DNA from 4 places in the Marinifilum sp. RC60d5 genome. Region 3 is predicted to be linked to each of the others. Evidence: riboswitches for the same ligand, from Rfam matches in the RefSeq annotation. Region 3 holds a riboswitch; each other region holds the start of a gene.
What was found. Region 3 has a riboswitch for cobalamin ahead of ACT3CE_RS08980 (TonB-dependent receptor). Riboswitches for the same ligand answer to the same signal wherever they lie in the genome.

Region 1: linked by a shared signal. The riboswitch ahead of cobI (precorrin-2 C(20)-methyltransferase) and the one ahead of ACT3CE_RS08980 (TonB-dependent receptor) in region 3 are both predicted to bind cobalamin.
Region 2: linked by a shared signal. The riboswitch ahead of ACT3CE_RS06900 (putative transporter) and the one ahead of ACT3CE_RS08980 (TonB-dependent receptor) in region 3 are both predicted to bind cobalamin.
Region 4: linked by a shared signal. The riboswitch ahead of ACT3CE_RS00075 (TonB-dependent receptor) and the one ahead of ACT3CE_RS08980 (TonB-dependent receptor) in region 3 are both predicted to bind cobalamin.

Annotation. Positions count from the first base shown of each region.
Region 1 covers NZ_JBQTGK010000002.1:857,411-862,762, reverse strand. The annotation lists gene cbiE (precorrin-6y C5,15-methyltransferase (decarboxylating) subunit CbiE) at 1-512, opposite strand, end outside; gene cobJ (precorrin-3B C(17)-methyltransferase) at 505-1,908, opposite strand; gene cobI (precorrin-2 C(20)-methyltransferase) at 1,915-2,628, opposite strand; cobalamin riboswitch at 2,890-3,090, opposite strand; gene ACT3CE_RS07445 (hypothetical protein) at 3,299-3,871, shown strand; gene ACT3CE_RS07440 (AMP-binding protein) at 3,981-5,352, opposite strand, start outside.
Region 2 covers NZ_JBQTGK010000002.1:712,402-717,753, reverse strand. The annotation lists gene ACT3CE_RS06915 (ATP-binding protein) at 1-1,530, shown strand, start outside; partial or broken gene ACT3CE_RS06910 (acetate uptake transporter) at 1,792-2,295, shown strand; gene ACT3CE_RS06905 (putative quinol monooxygenase) at 2,440-2,754, opposite strand; cobalamin riboswitch at 2,912-3,099, shown strand; gene ACT3CE_RS06900 (putative transporter) at 3,521-5,176, shown strand.
Region 3 covers NZ_JBQTGK010000003.1:343,593-348,944, reverse strand. The annotation lists gene ACT3CE_RS08980 (TonB-dependent receptor) at 1-2,025, opposite strand, end outside; cobalamin riboswitch at 2,152-2,356, opposite strand; gene ACT3CE_RS08975 (ABC transporter ATP-binding protein) at 2,509-3,528, opposite strand; gene ACT3CE_RS08970 (iron chelate uptake ABC transporter family permease subunit) at 3,537-4,592, opposite strand; gene ACT3CE_RS08965 (ABC transporter substrate-binding protein) at 4,596-5,352, opposite strand, start outside.
Region 4 covers NZ_JBQTGK010000001.1:16,540-21,891, reverse strand. The annotation lists gene pepT (peptidase T) at 1-220, shown strand, start outside; gene ACT3CE_RS00085 (winged helix-turn-helix transcriptional regulator) at 280-594, opposite strand; gene ACT3CE_RS00080 (YhdH/YhfP family quinone oxidoreductase) at 732-1,724, shown strand; cobalamin riboswitch at 2,077-2,274, shown strand; gene ACT3CE_RS00075 (TonB-dependent receptor) at 2,344-4,635, shown strand; gene ACT3CE_RS00070 (sirohydrochlorin cobaltochelatase) at 4,665-5,352, shown strand, end outside.

The sequences.
Region 1 (5,352 bases), on a different contig from region 3:
TTATAGTTGTCGAATCCTACATCGAGCATTCTTTTTGCTATGGTAGATGGCGTTTTTTTCTTATCGGTTAAAACACCAATAACTTTCTTGCCTCGAATTAATTCCTGATCTAAATTTACCCAATCTCTTCCGGTAAGCGTACAAATACACATTTCTCCGTAAGCCAATTGAAACTCTTGCGCCAATAATTGCAGACTATTAAAATAAGAATAGACTTTCATTTTAGCTTCTGGAAATCTGCGCTTAATCGTATTTCCAATACCAAAAAATAAGGGATCGCCCGATGCGATAACAACAATTGGCTCATCAATTTTCTCATAGGCCTTAAAAGTACCTTCCAGAGGAACAGCAATATCAATCCATTGGGCATTTTTAGGTAAATATTTAGCTACCAAATCGCGATGACGCTTTCCGCCTGAAAAATAGCGCTGACTTTTCAGCACTTCTTTTACTTCAGCAGAAAGGCTCACTTCCATTTTATCGGGTATGCCAATAATGTAGAAATTATACATCTCTTCCAGGTTTTAAATCGTAAGCATCTTCTAAACTCAAAATAGCATTTACAATAGTCGCTGCCAGTGTAGATCCTCCTTTTCGACCATCGATAATAACTGCCGCTAGATTTTTAAAACTTTTTACTCTGTGTTTCGATTCTTTCACATTTACAAATCCTACTGGTGCTGCTATTACTCCTGCAGGTTGTATATTTTTACTACGCATTAAATCTGTCAACTCAATTAAAGCTGTTGGTGCATTACCAAATACATACAATGCATCGGGGTGTTCTTCTACTGCCAATCGAATTCCTGCTTGTGTACGTGTTATTCCATGCTTTTCGGCCAAATCCATAGTTCGTGGATCATGCAAGTAACATTTTACCTCAATACCTAAACGCTCGCAGGTTTTCTTACGAATACCCGATTTTGCCATGGTTACATCGGTAATTATTACTCCTCCTTTTTGAAGATATTCGTTCAATTTTGGCGCTGCATTATTTTGAACCTTAAGAATTTTAGCCAACTCAAAATCTGCTGATGTGTGTATACAATGCAGAAGCATCCATTTTGTTTCTAATGGCAAATCCATTCCTTTTAATTCTGCCGCAATTGTTCTAAAACTTTCCTGCATAATTAATGGTCCCGGACGGCCATTTTGCTTTTCTTTACTGTAGTAACCTCGCGGCGTAATAAATCGATCTCCGGAAATATAACTCTGCGAATTTCCAATGATAACAACAGAGAACATATCTACAATTTCAGGATCAAAATCTTGCAAATTAGTTAAGGTTATTTCTTCTTCTTCACGAGCTGCCTGTCGAACTATTGCCACAGGTGTTGTGCCATCTCTCTCTTCTAAAAACAACTCTCTAAGACGATACAATTGCCAGTATCTTTTTTTACTTTTAGGATTGTAGATTGCAGTCACAAAATCGCCCATAGCAGCGGCTTTCATGCGCTTTTCTATCAACGTAAAATCAGTAAGTAAATCCGAAAGAGAAAGCAATACTAAATCATGACTTAAAGGAGCGCCTAATTTAGCAGCAGCTGCCTGAAATGCCGAAATTCCGGGAATCACATTTAATTCCACTTTCGATTCTGTTTTCTCCGCCATTTCGAATACCAAAGATGCCATTCCATAAATTCCGGCATCACCAGAACTTATAACCACCACATCTTTCCCTTGTTCTGCTAATTCAAAAGCCTTTTCTGCACGTTGCACTTCCTGTCTCATTCCAGTATCCATGCACTCAGTTCCTTCTTTTAAAAAACTTTCTATAAACCTAAAATAATATTTATAACCGATTACTACATCAGCATCTCTTATTGCATCAATGGCCGGATTTAAAAACATTTCAGGACTTCCTGGTCCTAATCCTGCAACAGTAATTTTTCCTAAAGTATTTGGCATGATATTTTATTTGTTTCCGTAAAAAATTAAAATGGCGAAGTAAGGAATCTTTCTGTCTCTCAAACTATCAATATCCTTACAAGTATACTGTTTTTTAGTTCCCAAATATTCGCCGTAAAAAAACTGAAATTTATTTTGTTCGATATATTCTTTAATCCAATCGCGAATTTTCGACATTTTCATTAAAACAAGAGTCTCATTTTGTTTTAATAAAAACTTTAACTCTTCTTCATTCTTAATATCAGGAGCTACTGTTAGCTTATCCTGCAAGGTGACAAGAGGTAATTTCCCTATCGAACCACCTAAAATAAAGGCAGGTACTCCCGGAATCATTTCAAAATTTATTTGATTCTTATTTAAATCATTTAACAAATATGAAAATGTACTAAAAAAAGAAATGTCTCCTTCGCTTACAACAGCAACCTGTTTACCGACTTTTACATCCTGTTCTATTTTAAGGTATAAATCTGAATAAGCTTTTTCGGCAAGTGTTCTATCCTTGCTCATTGGAACATTTACAGGCACAAACCTGGATTCTTCCAAATTTAATTGTTTTAAAATCAGCAAAGAAAAACTACTTATTTCTCCTTTTGGACCTGTAGTAGCCGGAAAATAAATTTTCTCTGCACTTTGCAAGCATTTTAAAGCTTTTATTGTAATTAAATCAGGATCTCCCGGACCAAGAGCAACTCCAATAACCTTCCCTTTTTGTTCAATCATATCTTTTACTATTCAGCTTGAAGATACATATCTGTTAAACAACAGTTTATGTATAAGCAAACAAAAAATTGTCTTTATATTTTAATTAAGTTGAATTGAAATTTAAGCGAAAAAAGAATTATGACAGATCAAAAAGAAATTCAGCTGTTGTTTTAGCAATATCAACAAAACTGGTGTTTGTTTTGCTAAAATCAGCATGTTCCACAAGCGTGGACACATTTATTTTCTTATAATCCTACTTTTATTCCCGAAAGTATCGATTAAACAACAATTTATAAGGCAGGTTTTCTGACTCTCTCCCTCTTGCTGCGCCTTCCCATATCTCTCATGAGATACAGTGACATAATACAGTAGAGTTTGGTATAGAGATTACAGCTGCGGGTACAGTTCCGGACTTCAACCGAATTCCCTCTTTAATAACAGATCTTACAATCTGATATTGCCAAATCACACAACAAATGTATGATTTTTAATTTGAGAATTATTGACCTGATCCCAAACAAAATACCTCCCATATTTAGCAAAAAACTTATCAGACTGAATATCTTAGTCTTATCAGAAAACAAACTCTTAATATCTGTCCGAGAACATATTAAATTACTTAATACATATTAACAATAAACAAATGAAAAACATTTTATATATTTATAATACGTTAAATACTAATACTATGAGTAGAATAAGACTTGAAATTGACGGAATCAGGATTTACCGCCCCAAAAAAAACTGGAAATTATACTTTATTATTGTTGCTGATCATCCAACAGAGCAAGATAAAATGATGGTAAGTACAATTCCTCAAGAACCATTTAAGCTAAGTAAAAGACACGAAAATGAATACTTCTTTGACACTCAGGACCTGGGTTCGGAGGGATTATTTATTTTAAGCAGGGAAATGCCTGCCGATAGAGAATTGAATGTTCATATCTATCTTAGACACACCCGAAAATCACAAAGAGACCTGGGAGCCATTTTAAAAGAAATTGAAAGTGGTATTGCGGGTGATGCTTTCGGAATCGTGACCGATATTGTTGGAGCTGCTACAGTTCCATGGTTAATAATATCAAAAAAATCCGTTTCGATGATTGGGAAGATATTAAATGATATTCCTGATAGAGATTTTGGCTTTGTGAGTGCTTTTGAACGTTTTGGAGATGAATTTGAAAGTCAAACAGAAATTGACCGAGAAAAAGATTTTACGGGAGATGCCTCTTTAATCTACAGTTGGTCTTTAGATGAGTAAAAAAATATATCTGTAAAAATTTAACTTATCAGGGATAATTTGATTTAAAAATGGTGCCCTTTACAAACAAAAGAGGTTGATAAATTATCAACCTCTTTTGTTTGTATTTTTATAGATATAAAAATCGTTTTATTTTATGAGTTGCGGTTTTTTGAAAAGGATCAACCTGCGCAACCACCATTTGAACCTGCGAAAATTTATTAACACGGGAATTCACATAAATCTGTAATTCCTTAATTAAATCATCAACAGTTTGATCGACATAATTCTCAACCTCTTTTTTCATATACTTATATTGCTGCTCGAGTTCTTCGTAATTAAAATGAACCATAGCAACTAATTTTCCTTTTTTCTCGACCACAACGGATTCTAGCACATGCTTAAAGTTGTTGATTACCGACTCTATTTCTTCCGGATAAATATTCTCACCACTGGCACCAACAATCATATTTTTTAATCGTCCTTCGATATATAAATAATTATCCTTATCTAATCTTGCCAAATCGCCAGTTTTAAACCATCCATCGTTGGTTAAAACCTCTTTGGTTTTTTCTGGCTCCTTATAATATCCCATCATCACATTATCACCCTTAGCCCAAACTTCTCCAATTTTAGTTTGCGGATTGGGATTATGAATTTTCAATTCCATTCCCATTATGGCAGGTCCTGTCGATTGATATTTCGTAATTGCAGGTCCTATACCAGCTAATAATGGTGCTGTCTCGGTTAAGCCATAACCAATTGCATAGGGAAATTTTGCTTCGCGCAAAAACAGTTCTACTGCAGAACTAAGCTTTGCTCCTCCAATTCCAAAAAATGTTAATTCTCCTCCAAATATCTGCATTAGTTTTTTTCCTGCAATACGATTTAATTGCTTGCGAAAAACAGGTATCTTATATAGAAATTTAGTAATTGCTTTCGAGTTGATTCCTGGCAATATTTTTCCCTTATATATTTTTTCGATAATTAAAGGTACCGAAAACATAATTGTTGGTTTCACTTGCTTTAAGGCAGCTATTAACAATGAAGGAACAGGTGCTTTACCAAGATAATAAATACAAGATCCTGCAATCATCGGAATTACAAATCCCAATGTATTTTCATAGGTATGAGATAAAGGGAGAATAGACAAAAAACGATCTGTCTCGTCAATCGGATGTATTGTTTTCGATCGAATAGCATTGGAACAAATATTCTTATGCGACAACATTACACCTTTAGAACTTCCTGTAGTTCCTGAGGTATAGATTATCGCAGCCATATCATCTTCATTTACCTGATAGGTATGCTGAGGAAGATCTTCTGAATTATACTGTAATTTCTCATTCTGCGAATCAACTAACTTAAAATCTTCTACTGCAACTTTATATTTTAAACTATCAGACTTTAAATTTTTAAGTTTAGGCAACAAGCCTTTCGAAACAAAAACTACTTTTGCCTCGGAATGATTAAGAATATTTTCTATCTCAGTTACACTAAAC
Region 2 (5,352 bases), on a different contig from region 3:
GAAAAATACTATCCGGAAATAATTAGCCATGGGGTTAAAAATGATGTGGAAGGATTACGAGGAGTTGTTTCTAATACCTATGATGCAATGATAATTAATCAGATGTATGCTAGCTATATTATTGAAGAACAAGGAATCACAAATCTTAAAATTGAATCAGAAAGTGGATATATGAATCGATTATCAGCTGCCACATCTATTAATGATCCTGAACTATTTAAACTATTAGACTCGGCGGTAGATCAAATTACCATACAAAAACAAAAACAACTATTTAGAAAGTGGGTATATGCTGTTTCTCCTGAAATGGATTCAAACACTAAAAAAACCATAATTATTATTCTCGCAACATTAAGCATTTGTCTTGTTTTATTATGGATTTGGCTCACTAGCCTTAGACGAATTGTACGAAAACAAACTCATAAATTACAGGAAAGCGAACTTAAATTCCGTAAAATTATAGAATCGTCGTACGATGCAATTTATATAATGTATAACGGACAATTACAAATGGCAAATCATTCATTTATGGAAATGTTTGGCTATTCACAAAGCGAATGTAAATCTCAGCATTTTCTTGTAGAAAAACTGATTCATCCTTCCTCTAGAGCGCAAATTATAAATAGAGTAGAAATGTTAAAAAGAGGTGAAACTCCAGCTAATATTTTTGAAATATGTGGTCAAACAAAAAGTGGTGTAAAATTAAACCTGCAAATTTCCGAAAATTACTTTCGTTCAAATAACATACTAATATCACAAGGTATTATAAGAGATATTAGCCAACAGAAAAAAGATAAAGCAGAACTAATAAAGGCAAAAGAAAAAGCTGAAGAAAGTGATCGGTTAAAATCTGCTTTTTTAGCCAATATGAGCCACGAAATTCGCACCCCAATGAATGCTATACTTGGATTTACAAGCCTGTTAAAGAAAAAAGATATTAATAACTATAAACAAAATCAATACATTAATATTATAGAGGAAAGTAGTACACGAATGCTATCTACAATTAATGATTTGGTAGACATTTCGAAGATTGAATCGGGACAAATGGAACTTGATTATTCTGAAATAGATCTTAATGAAGAATTGCAATACATTGAACAATTCTTTTCCCCCGAGGCTAAGAAAAAAAATATCAAATTAATTTTCACACCTCTTATCTCAAATTATAAATATGTAGTTATAAGCGACAAAGAAAAATTCACTTCTATAATTACAAACTTAATTAAGAATGCGATAAAATACACGAATTCGGGCTCAATTGAATTCACCTACACCATTCATAATAATTTCTTAAAATTTGAAGTTAGTGATACAGGTATTGGAATTGACAAATTTATGCTAGATAAAATTTTCAATCGATTTATACAAGCCGATCATGAAGCAACCAAAGTAATAGAAGGATCGGGTTTGGGACTAGCCATTTGCAAGGCTTATGTACAAATGCTGGGTGGAAAAATATGGGTTGAATCAGAAAAAAATAAAGGTTCTCAATTCTATTTCACGCTTCCCATAAATAAAAAAACATAATAAATTAAAATATACGCAATATTAAAATAGTATTTAACAAAATTCACTATCATACTTATTTTACTTCCATTTCCTCTTGAATTAATTCTAAATTAATGGTTTATAGCATGTTATTAAACCGAAAAATTGCCGTCTCAAGGTTATAAACAATTTGCTATTTTAGCGCGCTGAATCAGGAAAAATAAATTAGCGATGAGTAACGTAAAATTAGGTAATCCGGCTGTTGTTGGATTGGGAGGGTTTGGATGAACAACCCTATTATTACAATTGCACAACATTGGTTTGTGCGGATTAGGCCCGGTTGTGGCGATGGGATTTGTATTTGGCGGACTAGCACAATTAATGGCAGGAATGTTAGAGCACAAAAATGGAAATAATTTTGGCTTTGCAGCTTTTTCGGCTTACGGATCTTTTTGGATTGGTTTAGGAGTTATCTGGATGCTTAACTACTTTGGATTGTATAAATCGAGTACCACTGATGTAGGATACTATTTAGTTGCCTGGACTTTATTTACCCTAATCTTATGGGTAGCTTCTTTCTTTATTCATACCGCAATGGCAACAACTTTTACCACTTTGGTAATTGGCTTTATTCTTTTGGATTTAGGACACTTCGGATTTCCATTTTTAAACCTTGTTGCAGGATATGAGTTAATTATTTGTGCCCTTTGCGCCTGGTACATGATGGCAGCAATTATTATTAACGATGTTGCAGGTCGTACAATTTTAAAAGTTGGAAAACCCTGGATTAAATCTGGAAAATAAAAATTACTTTTTCTTTGCTCTTAACGAGTAAAAGTTTAGTGATATAAAAAGAGGCAAACCGATAAATCTCAAATCAGATCGGTTTGCCTCTTTCTATTAAAAAAAACTTGAATTATTCTATAATACAAAATTATTAGAGTTTAACTAGGCCAACAGCTCCTTGTGCAAGCTAACCTCAAACTCTTTAACATGATATGGATTTCCTTCGTTAAAAAACTCCTGAATATAAGATGAACCATTATGAGCATCGAAAGTTTCCTTATTATACCACTTCTCAATAAATGTAATTCTATTAGGATTTTCAATACACTGATTTAATTCATAACGAATACATCCTCCTTCTTGCAGAGTATATGGAATTAAAGCATGCAAATTTTCAATTAACTGCTCAACTTCTCCATCTTTAGCTATAAATTTAGCAATACACACTAGTTGTGTTTCATTTTTTTTTATTTCCATCTGTTCAATTTTAAAAGGATTCCTATGAATATCAAACATAAGAATTTTTTATCAAACCCCTATTTTTTTATTCATCGGCATTAAAGCGTTACAATAATTTTTATGTTTTAATTTATCACAAAACATTTGCTTTGTTCAAAAAAAATTTCGAATCTTTGCGGCGACAAACAAATAGGATTTTTCGTAAAAGAGAATTAAAAGGGAATCATGTGAAAATCATGAGCTGACGCGCAACTGTAATTCCAAATATATGTTTATAGGATTGATGCCACTGTTTCGAAATATGAAATGGGAAGGCCCTGTAAATAGGAAAGCCAGGAAACCTGTCTTATTTTTAAATTTAGATTGAACTTTCGCGCTATAAAGTATAAATCGGCAAAAATATTCGCTTAATAGCCTATTCTTTCGCCTGCTTTACATTTTTGCGCAAAGCTCTCGATCGTAACTCAATTAAATAAAGTTATGAAAGTTGCAAAACAAACTTCCCGCGTTATGAAGTTTTCATTCCAAATTAAAGCTAAAATTAACCCTATTTTTATAAGGACTACTACGACCGATTCTTCGTCATAAACAAATACTAATCTGCAACTAGGTACTAAGGCTAAAACAAGATTTGCATTTTGTTAATTACAAAACCTATAATTATTTTTATAAAAAATAAGTTCCCTAAGCATTTGGTATCACAAATAGAATTATCTAATTGTCAAACACAAAGTTCTTTTTAACCACTCCGTAATCATTTAACCTAAATAAATCAATACTCTACATGCATTTTTTAGATTTACTCACAAAACCCAGTACAGCATCTTCCATTATCATTATTTGTATGGTTGCTGTGTTAGGTATTTTAATTGGGAAGATTAAATTTTTCAAAATTAAACTGGGCATTGCCGGTATACTATTTTCAGGATTATTAATTGGCCACCTAGGAGCGGTTACCGATCCTCATGTTATCCACTTTATTAAGGAATTTGGATTAATCCTATTCGTCTATTCTATTGGTTTAGAAGTTGGCCCCCGATTTATTCCTTCTCTCAAAAAAAATGGTTTACGTATTAATATGCTTGCCTCAGGAATTGTACTTATGGGATTTTGTACTGCCATAGCTATTAAGTACATTTTTAATGTTCCGGTATCGGTTATTACAGGTGTTATGTGTGGTGCTGTTACCAACACCCCAGCTTTAGGTGCTGCCCAACAAACCATTACCGATGTTCTTAACATGCCTCAAAACACCGAAGTTGTGGGCATGGGATATGCTGTAGCCTATCCTTTCGGGATATTCGGGATAATTATTAGTATGATTCTACTTCGTATATTCTACAAAATAAATATTAAAAAAGAAGAGGAACAATATCGTAAAGAGATAACAGGTTTAGATGGAAATCCAATTGCCATAAATATAGAAATAAGCAACCAGAATCTATTTGGCAGAAATATTGCCTTTTTAATGAGTACCTGTAATAAGGATTTTGTTCTATCAAGAATTAAAAGAAATGGCGAATTTCTCCCTCCTGATGCCGAACTGGTATTGCAATCGGGCGACAAACTATTTGGAGTTTCTACCCAAGCTAATTTTGATAATATTGAACTAAATCTTGGTAAAATTAAACCAACCAAAAATTTAGGAATCACTGGTCGAATGGCAATGCAACAAGTCGTTATTACCAATAAAAAAATAACCGGAAAAAGTATCAAGCAAATTGGTATTTCAAGACGTTTTCCTGTTAACATTACCCGTATTTACCGAAATAGTACAGAACTAGTACCTACCGAAGAAGACAGTATCGAATTTGGGGATACAGTAAGAATTGTTGGTGAAAAAACTGCATTACCCGAAGTAGCTAAACTTTTAGGTAACTCGGTTAAAGATCTTTCTCACCCTAACATTTTACCCATTTTTATGGGGATATTATTTGGAATCATAATCGGACTCATTCCCTTTCAAATTCCAGGATTACCTGCTCCTGCAAAATTAGGATTAGCTGGCGGACCACTTCTTGTTGCATTAATTTTAGGCCATACCGGACGAATTGGAAAACTCGATTTTTATATGACCCCGAGTGCCAACCTTTTTATTAGAGAACTTGGCATAGTCCTTTTCCTTGCCTGCGTAGGACTTTCATCGGGAAAACATTTTGTAGAAACACTTTTGGGCGAAGGATACATTTGGATGATGTATGGTATGGCAATTACGTTTCTGCCTTTAATTACATTTGCAATAATTGCTCGAATAATGAAGCTCAATTACCTTTCTATTTGCGGATTATTGGCCGGATCAATGACCGATCCACCAGCTTTGGAATTTGCAAATTCTATCTCACCAGTTCAGGCTCAATCAACTGCCTATGCCACGGTTTATCCATTGGTAATGTTCTTAAGAGTTTTACTTGCGCAAATTTTAGTCTTAATGTTTAGCTAAAACATATTTTTCCTGATTATAATCTCGACAGGATTATGGTCTGTTTTTCAAATAAACCCCGCATAAAAGTTTTCTCTTTTTGCGGGGTTTTCAACTATAAAATAGTTAAATAGAAAACTATTTCTCGATACATTTTAACATATTTTCAAGAAAAGACTTGCTTAGTTCGAAAAAAA
Region 3 (5,352 bases):
GTTTGCACTATAATCAAAAATATAATAAACCGGGTGGCGTAATACATCTTCGTTAATTAAACTAGCTCTAACCTCTTCACCTTTATAATTTATAGGAGCTCTAGTAATATTTGGCCAATTCGAATAATCAGCTGCATACATGTAATTATCTTCATAACGATGACCAACATATCTGCCATTTAATCGAGTCGAGAAACCTTTTAAATTATCAAATTCGATTCCAAAAGATGCATTATTATCTCTAACATAGAACATTTGATCTTTCAAATAAGATCCATCAAATTGCTTACTTTCGACAGTTGCATCTATAATATGAGTGTAATTTAAATAGATACGAAGAGAATAATCGTAATCAGATAAAGCTCCAAAATCATAAGAAGCAAGAACTTCAAATCCATTCATATCTGCTTTATCAGCATTTGCGAATGTTTTATCTCCATTATCTAAATAATCATTTACAATTTTATCAGTATGATGAGTATCAAAATAAGTAAAATCGAAATTGATTCCTTTTTTAAAGTTTTTAAATGCAAAACCTAAATCCCAGGTATTTGATTTTTCTGGGTCTAAATTTGCTTTTCCTACTGTTTTACCAAATGCTGTTTCGTACTCACCAGCTACTTGGAATGCACTTGGTGCAAGAAAAGCATCACCCCAACTAGAATGAACCGATAATCCTCCAACAATATTATACTTTAGACCGATATTTTTTGTAAACACCCAATAATCTTCAGAGCTGGAATTGTTACCAAAAAACTCATTTGCTTTGGTTTTAAACTTTACATTATCACCACGCATACCTATAGAAGCATTCAACTTACCCTCTAAAAATTTCATTTGAAATTGAGAGTATATGCCTGTTGCAATATTATTATAATCTGGTTGAAATGGAGATTCCAAAGTACCTTCGGTAGTATAATTTAAACTCTCATATTTTTGAACATTATTATCAACCCCAATTGCTAAAGTATGATCATTAATCTGAATAGCATCATTCAACTGAAATCCATAATTCTTATAGGTATATTTTGTATCACCATAAGCATCATTATCCAAATCTTTATTTGTTTCATCCTGATTTGAGAAATAAGGAGAAAAAGTAAGATTATGAATACCAGCCTGTCCTTTTACGTCAAACCCTAAAGTATATCTTTTCAAATCTTTAGAGTCCATACCATAAACATGCCAAAAAGAACCTGGTGTTTCGATATCATTTCCGTTATAGTAGGATCCGTTAAGGTTCAATTTCCAATCCTCAGCAAGCTTAATTCCAAGTCTAGCATTTAAACTATGCTTCTGAAATTTAGTGTTTTCCATTCTCTCACCATAAGTTGTAGCATCCAATATGGTTTTTGCATAATCCTCATCGTAAAGATTATTATCACCAACTTTATAATCTTTTCCCTGATTATGGAAAGCATAAGAAAAATCAAAATCTACACTCTCGGATATAGATCCTCCTACGCTAACATTCGCTTTAGAAGTCTGAAAACTTCCATATTCAAGACCAACAGATCCTCCTATTTCTCCATTACTTTCTTTAGTAACAATATTCACAACACCTCCCATGGCATCAGAACCATATTGCGATGAAAAAGGTCCTTTTAAAATCTCTACTTTCTCTACATTATTTAAATCAATACTTGCAATATTCTCGGTTCCTGCAGGTTTTCCATTAATTAAAATAATTGCGTATTTACTTGATGTTGATGCAGCAAAACCTCGAATACCAATACCAGCATTAATCCCCGAATATTGCTGAATATCAACTGATGAATTTCCTTTTAATAAATCAGCAATATTAGCTGCCGGCGAAGATTCAATTATTCTCTTAGTAATTACATCTACTTTTTGCGGTAAATCTTTCATTTTTGCATTCACCCGTGATGCATTTACCTCAACTTCAGAAAGATTTAAGTGTTTTACAGTTGTTGTATCGTTTACATTTTCTGGATTTTCATCAGCTTTAGCTTTAAAACTGAAAATCGAAAGCAATGCAAAAGCTGTTACAATAGTTTTTTTCATAATAGAAAATAAATTAAAATTGATAAACTTATGCAAAACAATCAGGGAGTACTAAAAGAAAGAAATATAGACATCTATGCCTTTAAAACAAATCCTTTAATCTGTTACTCTTGTCCCGAAAGTAATGACTTATGGTTTGCATTGGCAGGTCTTCTGACTTACTCTGCTTTTTCGGCCTTCCCATCCCAGTTTGTTAGGAACAGTGGCATTGTGGTAAAAAAGCATTATTCTGAGCTTACAGCTACGGGAACAGCTCCGGACTCTCACCGGATTCCCTTTTCATCTCAATCTGAAAAACAGATTACAGAGAACCAATCGCGGTGCAAATGTATAAAAAAAACAAAAGCAAGTTTAGAAATCTTGTAATTTAGAATCTATTATATAACATCTAGGATAAAACACTCACAAACAAGAACTAAAGTAAGTCTATTTTACATTCTAACTCTAAATTATTTTTATTTGATATTGGCAAACAAATTTACTTTACTCGTAGTTTTTACGAAGAAGCGATAATAATGCTTTAATACTGTTACATGTACTCGTATGTCCATTAATTACAAGCTCCCAGTTCATTTTTTCTTCTTTCAATATTACCTTACAAGTCTTAACCTCTTCGCAAGTAACAGAATATCCTTCGCGGGATAAAGCTCTTTGTGTCCAAAAGCCCATTACGTCGTTTCCAATAAGCTGAATATTTTGTTTTTTCTGATAGTTCATGATAAAATTACCAGTCTTTCTATCAAAATTGAAGGATTTATTATGGAACGTCTCTTCCATACTTCCATTCAACACCAAATCTTCAGGAGCTCCCACTTTTATTGGCTGATTTAAGGCCATTAACCAAATTAAATCGGCAGCCTGCAAAGCTAAATCCAATTCGTGAGTAGAAAGAAGAATCGCTTTATTTGTCTCTCTGGCCAAACGATGCAACAAACGCATTATCTCCACACGATTAGGTAAATCGAGATGAGCTGTTGGCTCATCAAGCATTATCAATGGTGTATCCTGCGCTAAAGCTTTAGCAATCAACACCCTTTGCCTCTCTCCATCGCTTAACTGATTGACAAAATGATTTGCATAATGCAGCAAACCAACTTGCTCTAATGCCCACTTTATTTTATCATTATCTTGCTGCGACAATTTTCCCATCCACGAAGTATACGGATGACGTCCCAATGATACAATGTGGTAAACCGTAAGGTTTCCTACATCAATTCGTTCGGTTAAAACAATACTAAGAAGTTGAGCTATTTCCTTAAAATTTCTATCCTTAATGGGAGTTCCTTCTACCAAAGTATATCCAGCCAATGGAGTCTGAATTCCTGCAATGGTTCTCATTAAAGTCGATTTTCCTGCTCCATTTGGTCCAAGAAGACAAACCATTTCTCCTCTGTGAATGGTCAAATTTATATCAGAAAGTAAGCACAGCTCTTTTTTTTTCCCTTGCTTGTATCCAATAGAAAGATCCTTTGTCTCTAATATGTTATTTTTTTCTGTTTTCATAAGTTAACCTATCCGCCAAAGGATGCTTTTACGTTTCTACTTCTCATTATCACCCAAATTACTACTGGCCCCCCAAATAAAGCAGTTACCGAATTTATAGGTAATGTATTTTGATTTCCAGGTAACTGAGAAAAGATATCGCAAATTAACATAATTGCAGAGCCTATTAAAACCACAGCAGGCATTAAAACTTTATGGCTTGCGGTTCTGAATATCGCTCGTGCAATATGAGGAATTGCAACTCCTATAAATGCAATTGGTCCTGTAAATGCTGTTAATGTTCCGGCAATTAATGCGGTACTAATAATTACAGCAATTCTAGTTTTATTTACTGATATGCCAACTCCCCGTGCATAGTTTTCTCCCAACAACAAGGCATCCATAGGTTTAATCAATAAAAATGCCATTATTAACCCCATAAAAACAATGGGGCCCATAACTTGCATTTCGTTCCAGGTAACACCAGCCAAGGACCCAAAAGTCCACACTATAAAACTTTGAATTTGTTCTGGATCGCTAAAATATTGTAAAATATTAACCACAGCTCCGGTAATGGATCCAAACATGATTCCAATAATAAGTAAAGAAACACTATCGGATATTCGAATGGAAGCCAGAGCAACTAAAAAGAAAACCAATGAGGCTCCTGCTACTGCTGCTGCTACCAATGCCCAACTACCTAAAAAAGCTGAGATTGTTCCGAAAAGGACAGGAACAATTGCCGAGGCCATAACCATTAATGCAACTCCTAAACTAGCTCCCGAACTAATTCCCAAAACATAAGGTCCGGCCAATGGATTTCGAAATAATGTTTGCATCATTAAACCTGTTACCGATAATCCTGCACCTACAAAGATGGCAGTTAAGGCTTTAGGCAATCGAAAGTTTAAAACTATATAATTCCATGAATTTTTCACATCTCCACCAAAAAGTATGGCAAATACTTTCTTAAATGGAATATTTACACTGCCAAATATCAAATCCAATAAGAAAACACTTACTATTAGCAGAAATAACAGACCAAATAGTAATGAAATCAGATTTTTACTTTTGTTAACTGTCATTTTTTATTTTAATTTCTGATAAAAATACAATTCATGATCTTGTAAAAGCTCAGGATGTAATATTTTAATCACATCTTTAAGCACCACATCTGGTTTCATTATTCCCGATTCGTACCAATCATTTGCTCCCCTATCATTCATGCGTTTGGTATAACAATAAACTTCTTTGTTTTTGGAAGCCTTAAATAAAGCATACCTTTGATCTAAATCTATTAATTCTTTCATTGTTCTACATTGTCCGGGACCAAACCATATATCAGCATCGCTTTGTTTATCAAAAACGACTTCAAAACTTAGGGGAATACTACCACTTGATTTATCGGAAAACCAGCAATAATCTGCTTTTGCATCGCGCAGCAACTGTGCAATATATGATTGCCCACCGGGCATATACCAGGTTCCTTTAAAATTATAGCCACATAGAACAGTAGGCCCAATATTTATGTTTGTGAGCAAATTTTGTGAGTCATTATAGCGCTGTTCTATTTTATTAAAAAGTTTTTCGGCTTCGGCTTCTTTGTTAAAAAAAGCTGCAATAAATTTTGCCCATTCGGCTCGTGCTAATGGCGATGATTCCATCCATTCTATATTATAAGCTACCGGCAAACCTGCTTGCATTAATTTTGTTTCTCGCTCGGTAATTTTCATGAAACCAGCTACCATTACCAAATCAGGATCTAACTCAACAATTTTTTCAAAATTAAGAGTCTCGGCATGTCCAACTGTTTGTATTATTCCATCCTGCGCTTTTTTATTCAGT
Region 4 (5,352 bases), on a different contig from region 3:
TGCCGAGGAAGCAATGAAACAGGTTGACGTAGATCCAATGGTGATTCCTATTCGAGGAGGAACAGATGGAAGTCGTTTGTCATATATGGGCTTACCTTGTCCAAATATTTTTGCAGGAGGGCATAACTTTCACGGTCGATTCGAATATGTTCCTGTAAAATCGATGCAGAAAGCTGTTGATGTGATTCTGAAAATTGTAGAACTTATTTCAAAAAAATAATTGTACTTATCAATTTGTAAGGAAAGGCAGCCTGTTGGTTGCCTTTTTTAGTATTTTATTTAATCGATTTCTTTTTCCAGAACTCTGCCTGCGCGGTACATAGCAAGTAGTACAGGATGAATTTCTTTACCCAACTTACTTAAACTATATTCAACTTTTGGTGGTACCTCAGGGTATACTTTTCTTTCAATAAATCCCGATTCCTCCAATTCCTTTAGATTTTTGCTGAGCATTCTGTCGCTAACATCAGGGATAAGTTTTACCAGTTCAGAATAGCGCTTAGTTCCCTGCATTAGGTGTAAAACAATCGTAGCCTTACGTTTTCCTTTTACGTAATTAATAAATGTATCGATGGGACAAGATCCTTTTTCCAATTTTTTAATTTTTTTTATTTGCTGATAATCAGTAAATCAGAACAAAATGTTAGTAATTGCCTTAAATGTAAGTTCTTGATTAATAGATTAAATAGACTTATTTTTGTTGCAAGATAAGAATAAAAAATACAACTGATATGAATAAAGAATTTAAAGCACTTCGAATTTACGAGAAAGAGGGGAAGTTTGTAAGACGAATTGAAAAGTTGAAAATTGACGATCTGCCGATTGGAGATGTAATTGTAAAAGTGAAGTATTCTTCTTTAAATTTTAAGGATGCACTTTCAGTTACAGGCAATAAAGGAGTAACACGAAATTATCCTCATACCCCGGGAATTGATGCTGCCGGAGTGGTAGAATCATCGGCAAGTGGTAAATTTAAAGCTGGCGATAAAGTTATTGTAACTAGCTACGATTTAGGTATGAATACCGATGGCGGATTTGCAGAATATATTCGTGTGCCCGAAGCCTGGGTAGTGGCAATGCCCAAAGAGTTAGATTTTAAGCAGGCAATGATATATGGAACAGCCGGATTTACGGCAGCATTATCGGTGTATCGTTTGTTGGCAGCCGGACAAAAACCCGAAATGGGATCTGTTGTGGTTACGGGTGCTTTAGGTGGTGTAGGCAGTATTGCCATTAGTATATTATCATCAATAGGTTTTGAAGTAATTGCAGCAACTTTTGAGTCAACAGGGGGGGAGACAGTATTGCAGGAGTTAGGAGCTATTAGCAGAATTTCTACTGATATTACTGATGATAAATCGGGAAGACCTCTATTAAGACCATTGTGGGCTGGTGCCATTGATGTTATTGGTGGCAATACCTTACACACTTTACTAAAGGCTTGTAAACCATTAGGAAATGTGACGACTTGTGGTAATGTAGGGTCCGGCGACTTGGCAATGACCGTTTATCCTTTTATATTAAATGGAATTAGCTTAATTGGTATCGATTCGCAGAATTGCCCAATGGAATTAAGACAAAAAGTTTGGGATAAACTGGCAGCCGATTGGAATGTTTATAAAAATAAAGAACAGGTTATAGAATCAAGTTTGGAAGAATTGGATACTTATATCGATTTGATGTTGGAGAAAAAAAGTCGCGGACGAGTAATTGTAAAATTGTAGAAAATAAATTATATAGTATGATAAAGGCAGCCTGCAGGTTGTCTTTTTTTATGCACTATTTTGTTTTATCCGGATAAATTAAGCTGTATTTTATCAGTAAGTTATTTGTAAAAAAATGCGTAATAATTAACAATAATTTAGTATTTATTCTTGTGTAATTCGTGTATTTATTCTACCAACTTAAGCATTTAGTCAATAGTATAATTTTATAATAGGAAGACTATCTATAAAGTTATTGAAATGGATATTTTATACTATTATGCCCATTATCAGTAAATAAGGCGTTTATTTTGGGGTGTTGTTTAACAGGTATACTATTTTATCGTAGCTGTTTTAATTTTAAAAAGTTTATATACTTTTGTGTCAGTTTTGTGATTGATTAGTTTCTATGCTTATCAATAAAGGGAATTCGGTGAAAATCCGAAACTGTACCCGCAGCTGTAAGCTCCGCAATAATGTTTAATACTACAAAGCCACTGTTCATAAATACGATGGGAAGGCAGATTAAACAGGAGTAAGTCAGAAGACCTACAAAGCAATGCTTTTTTTGTCAGTAATTAGTCTCGGGATAGGATTAATACTGTAGACATATATTATCAACAGTTTTTTGATTTTATCGATGATGCGATTAATTATTATTGCCTTGGTGCAATTATGTTTATGCACAAGTGTGTTATATGCACAGGAGTTTGGTTTAGCGGGTAAGGTGAGTAATTCCGAATCGCATAAGCCTATTGAATATGCAAATGTTTATTTGTCTAGTTCTGTAATATCTTACACTAAAACCGACGGTTCTTATTCCTTTGAACATTTAAAACCTGGTATTTATAATTTGTGCATATCTTGTATTGGTTATAAACCTTATCAGCAAAAAATACAAATAAAAACTTCCCATAAAATTGTAAACGTGAGCCTTGTGCCTTCAGTTGAATTGCTTTCGCCAATTGTTGTAACAGGTACAGGAACACGCTATCGTCTTGATAATGTACCTGTGCAAACTGAGATTATTTCAGGAAAGAGTATTCAGGAAATCTCGGGTAGAAGTGTAGAAGAAATCATTTCCAGTTTGTCATCTTCGGTTGATTTTATGCCTAGTTCAATGGGTACAGATATTAAAATTAACGGACTTGGAGAAGACTACGTTTTAATTTTACTAGATGGGAAAAGGTTAACAGGAAGCGTAGGAGGAATAGTAGATTTAAGCAGAATTAATTCGGAAGATATTGAGCAAATTGAAATTGTAAAAGGAGCTTCTTCTACCTTGTATGGATCTGATGCAATTGCTGGTGTTATTAATATTATAAGCAAACGCCCAAAAGGAAAATACAGCATATCAAACAGTAGCCGATTTGGTGCAAATAATGAATGGAAACAGTTAAATACTTTTACTTACAATAAGGGTAATTTGTCGAGTAAAACAACATTTTCAAGAAAACAGAACGACGGATATCAGTTAAACAATATGAAAATAAATACCAAATGGGAATCTAATCATGACTTGCCCTACTTGGTTGCTACTTATGATATGCCCGTTAATAAAAAGCGATCGTATACAGTAAGTCAGTCGTTTAAGTACGATATTAATAAGAATTTGAAATTTAGTACCGATGCTTCATGGTATGAAAAAACGCTATATTTCCCGTTTAAAGGAAGAATGCATAACTATTACTACAATAATAAAAGTGCTTCGCTTGCTGCTAGGTATAAGTTAAAGAATAAAGATTTTATCAACTTTAGTTTCGATTTTGGTAACTATAAGTATTATAACGAATATCCATACAAATACAGCGAGCGTTATATAACAGAAGATGGAGTAGTAAAAAAAACGTACTATCCAGGCGAACGATTTAAAAATTCAGATCAAACAAATCTTACTTTTCAGTTAAAAGGGGTTTTTCATTTGAGTAAGGAGAATACAATAAGTTCCGGATTAGAATATTTAGGAGACGATCTCGAGGCTAAGTATCGTTTAATAAATAATGATGCTAGTGCTTATACTTTATCATTTTATCTTCAGGATGAATTTAAACTATCCAAAAAAATAAATTTTGTAGGTGGTGTGCGTGTTATTCATCACGATCAGTTTGGTGTAATAGCTACTCCAAAAATTGCAGCTATGTACAAAATAGGAAATTTTACCCACCGAATATCTTATGCCAATGGCTTTAAAAGTCCGACTTTAAAAGAACTTTATTACTTCTACGAGAGTGAGCGCATGGGAGTATATCGTTTGTATCTGGGGAATAAGGATTTAAAACCTCAAAAATCTAATTATTATACAATTTCTTCAGAATTTAAATATAAAAAATTCAGAACCAGTTTAAGCCTTTATATCAATAAATTAAAGGATATGATTGATTATAAAATTATACCCACAATTTACGATTACAAAAGAAGAGGAATTGAAGAAACCAAGTTTCGCTATAATATTAATAACGCACAAAACATAGGATTAGACTGGACTTTTAACGCGTTTTTATTTAAAAATTTTACGATTGCTGGCGGATATAGTTACGTTGATGCCCGAAATAAAACACAGGAAGTGAGACTGAATGGGGTATCGGAACATAGTGCAACATTAAAACTAACATGGCTTAAAAATTGGTCAAATTATTTGTTAAATGTGAACCTAAGTGGGAATTATAAATCGGATAAATTTTATTTGGAAGAAGAAGAGGAGAGAACTTATGCTGATCCTTATCAGTTATGGAAACTGACAACAACATTAAACATTAAAAAGTTTAAGAACTGTAAATTTAGCATAAATGGTGGAGTAGATAATATTTTTGATTATGTAGATGACAGACCCTACGGTTCTCATTATGGAACGCTTAATCCTGGCAGAACTATTTTTATAGGCTTAAATTTTAAGTTCACAAAAGAAGACCGTGATAATAAATCAAATAAATAATAATCTATATTAATTTAAATTCTAAAATTATGAACTTCTTAAAAAAAACTTTTTTAGTACTTGGAGCATCCGCTTTGTTATTTTCCGCTTGCGATAGTGATAGTAATGATGACGAAAAAAAATTAGGTGATAAAGAAGGAATACTGCTTGTTACCTTTGGTTCTTCTTTTCCTGATCCTCAAATTACATTTGACAATGTGGATAAGGCTGCAAAAGAAAAATTTTCAGGAGAAGAAATTCGTTGGGGATTTACTTCCGATCTAATTATTAATAAATTACGAAAAGGTAATGGAGAAGAATCTTTAGCAGGAAAAGTAATTGATAATAATACTCCTGAAGAAGCATTGAAATTAATGATCGAGGATGGTTATTCAAAGTTTACAGTGCAATCTTTGCATGTTATTCCAGGAGAGGAATTTGATGAATTACTTGAAGCCACAGAAAAAATTGAAAAAGAGAATGCGGGTGTGGAATTTTCAATTGGTGTTCCTTTGTTAAAAACCGATGAAGATATTGCAGCAGTAGCAAAAGTAATGGCTGCAAAATTTGCAAATGAAGTTGCTGCAGGCCCTGTATTGTTTATGGGACACGGAACACCACACGAAGCCGATGGACAGTATCCTAAATTAGAGGCTGAATTGCAAAAAATAAATGAAAATTTCTTCGTAGGAACAGTTGAAGGGCTTGGTTTCGAGGCCGGTAAAACTTCTATTGGAG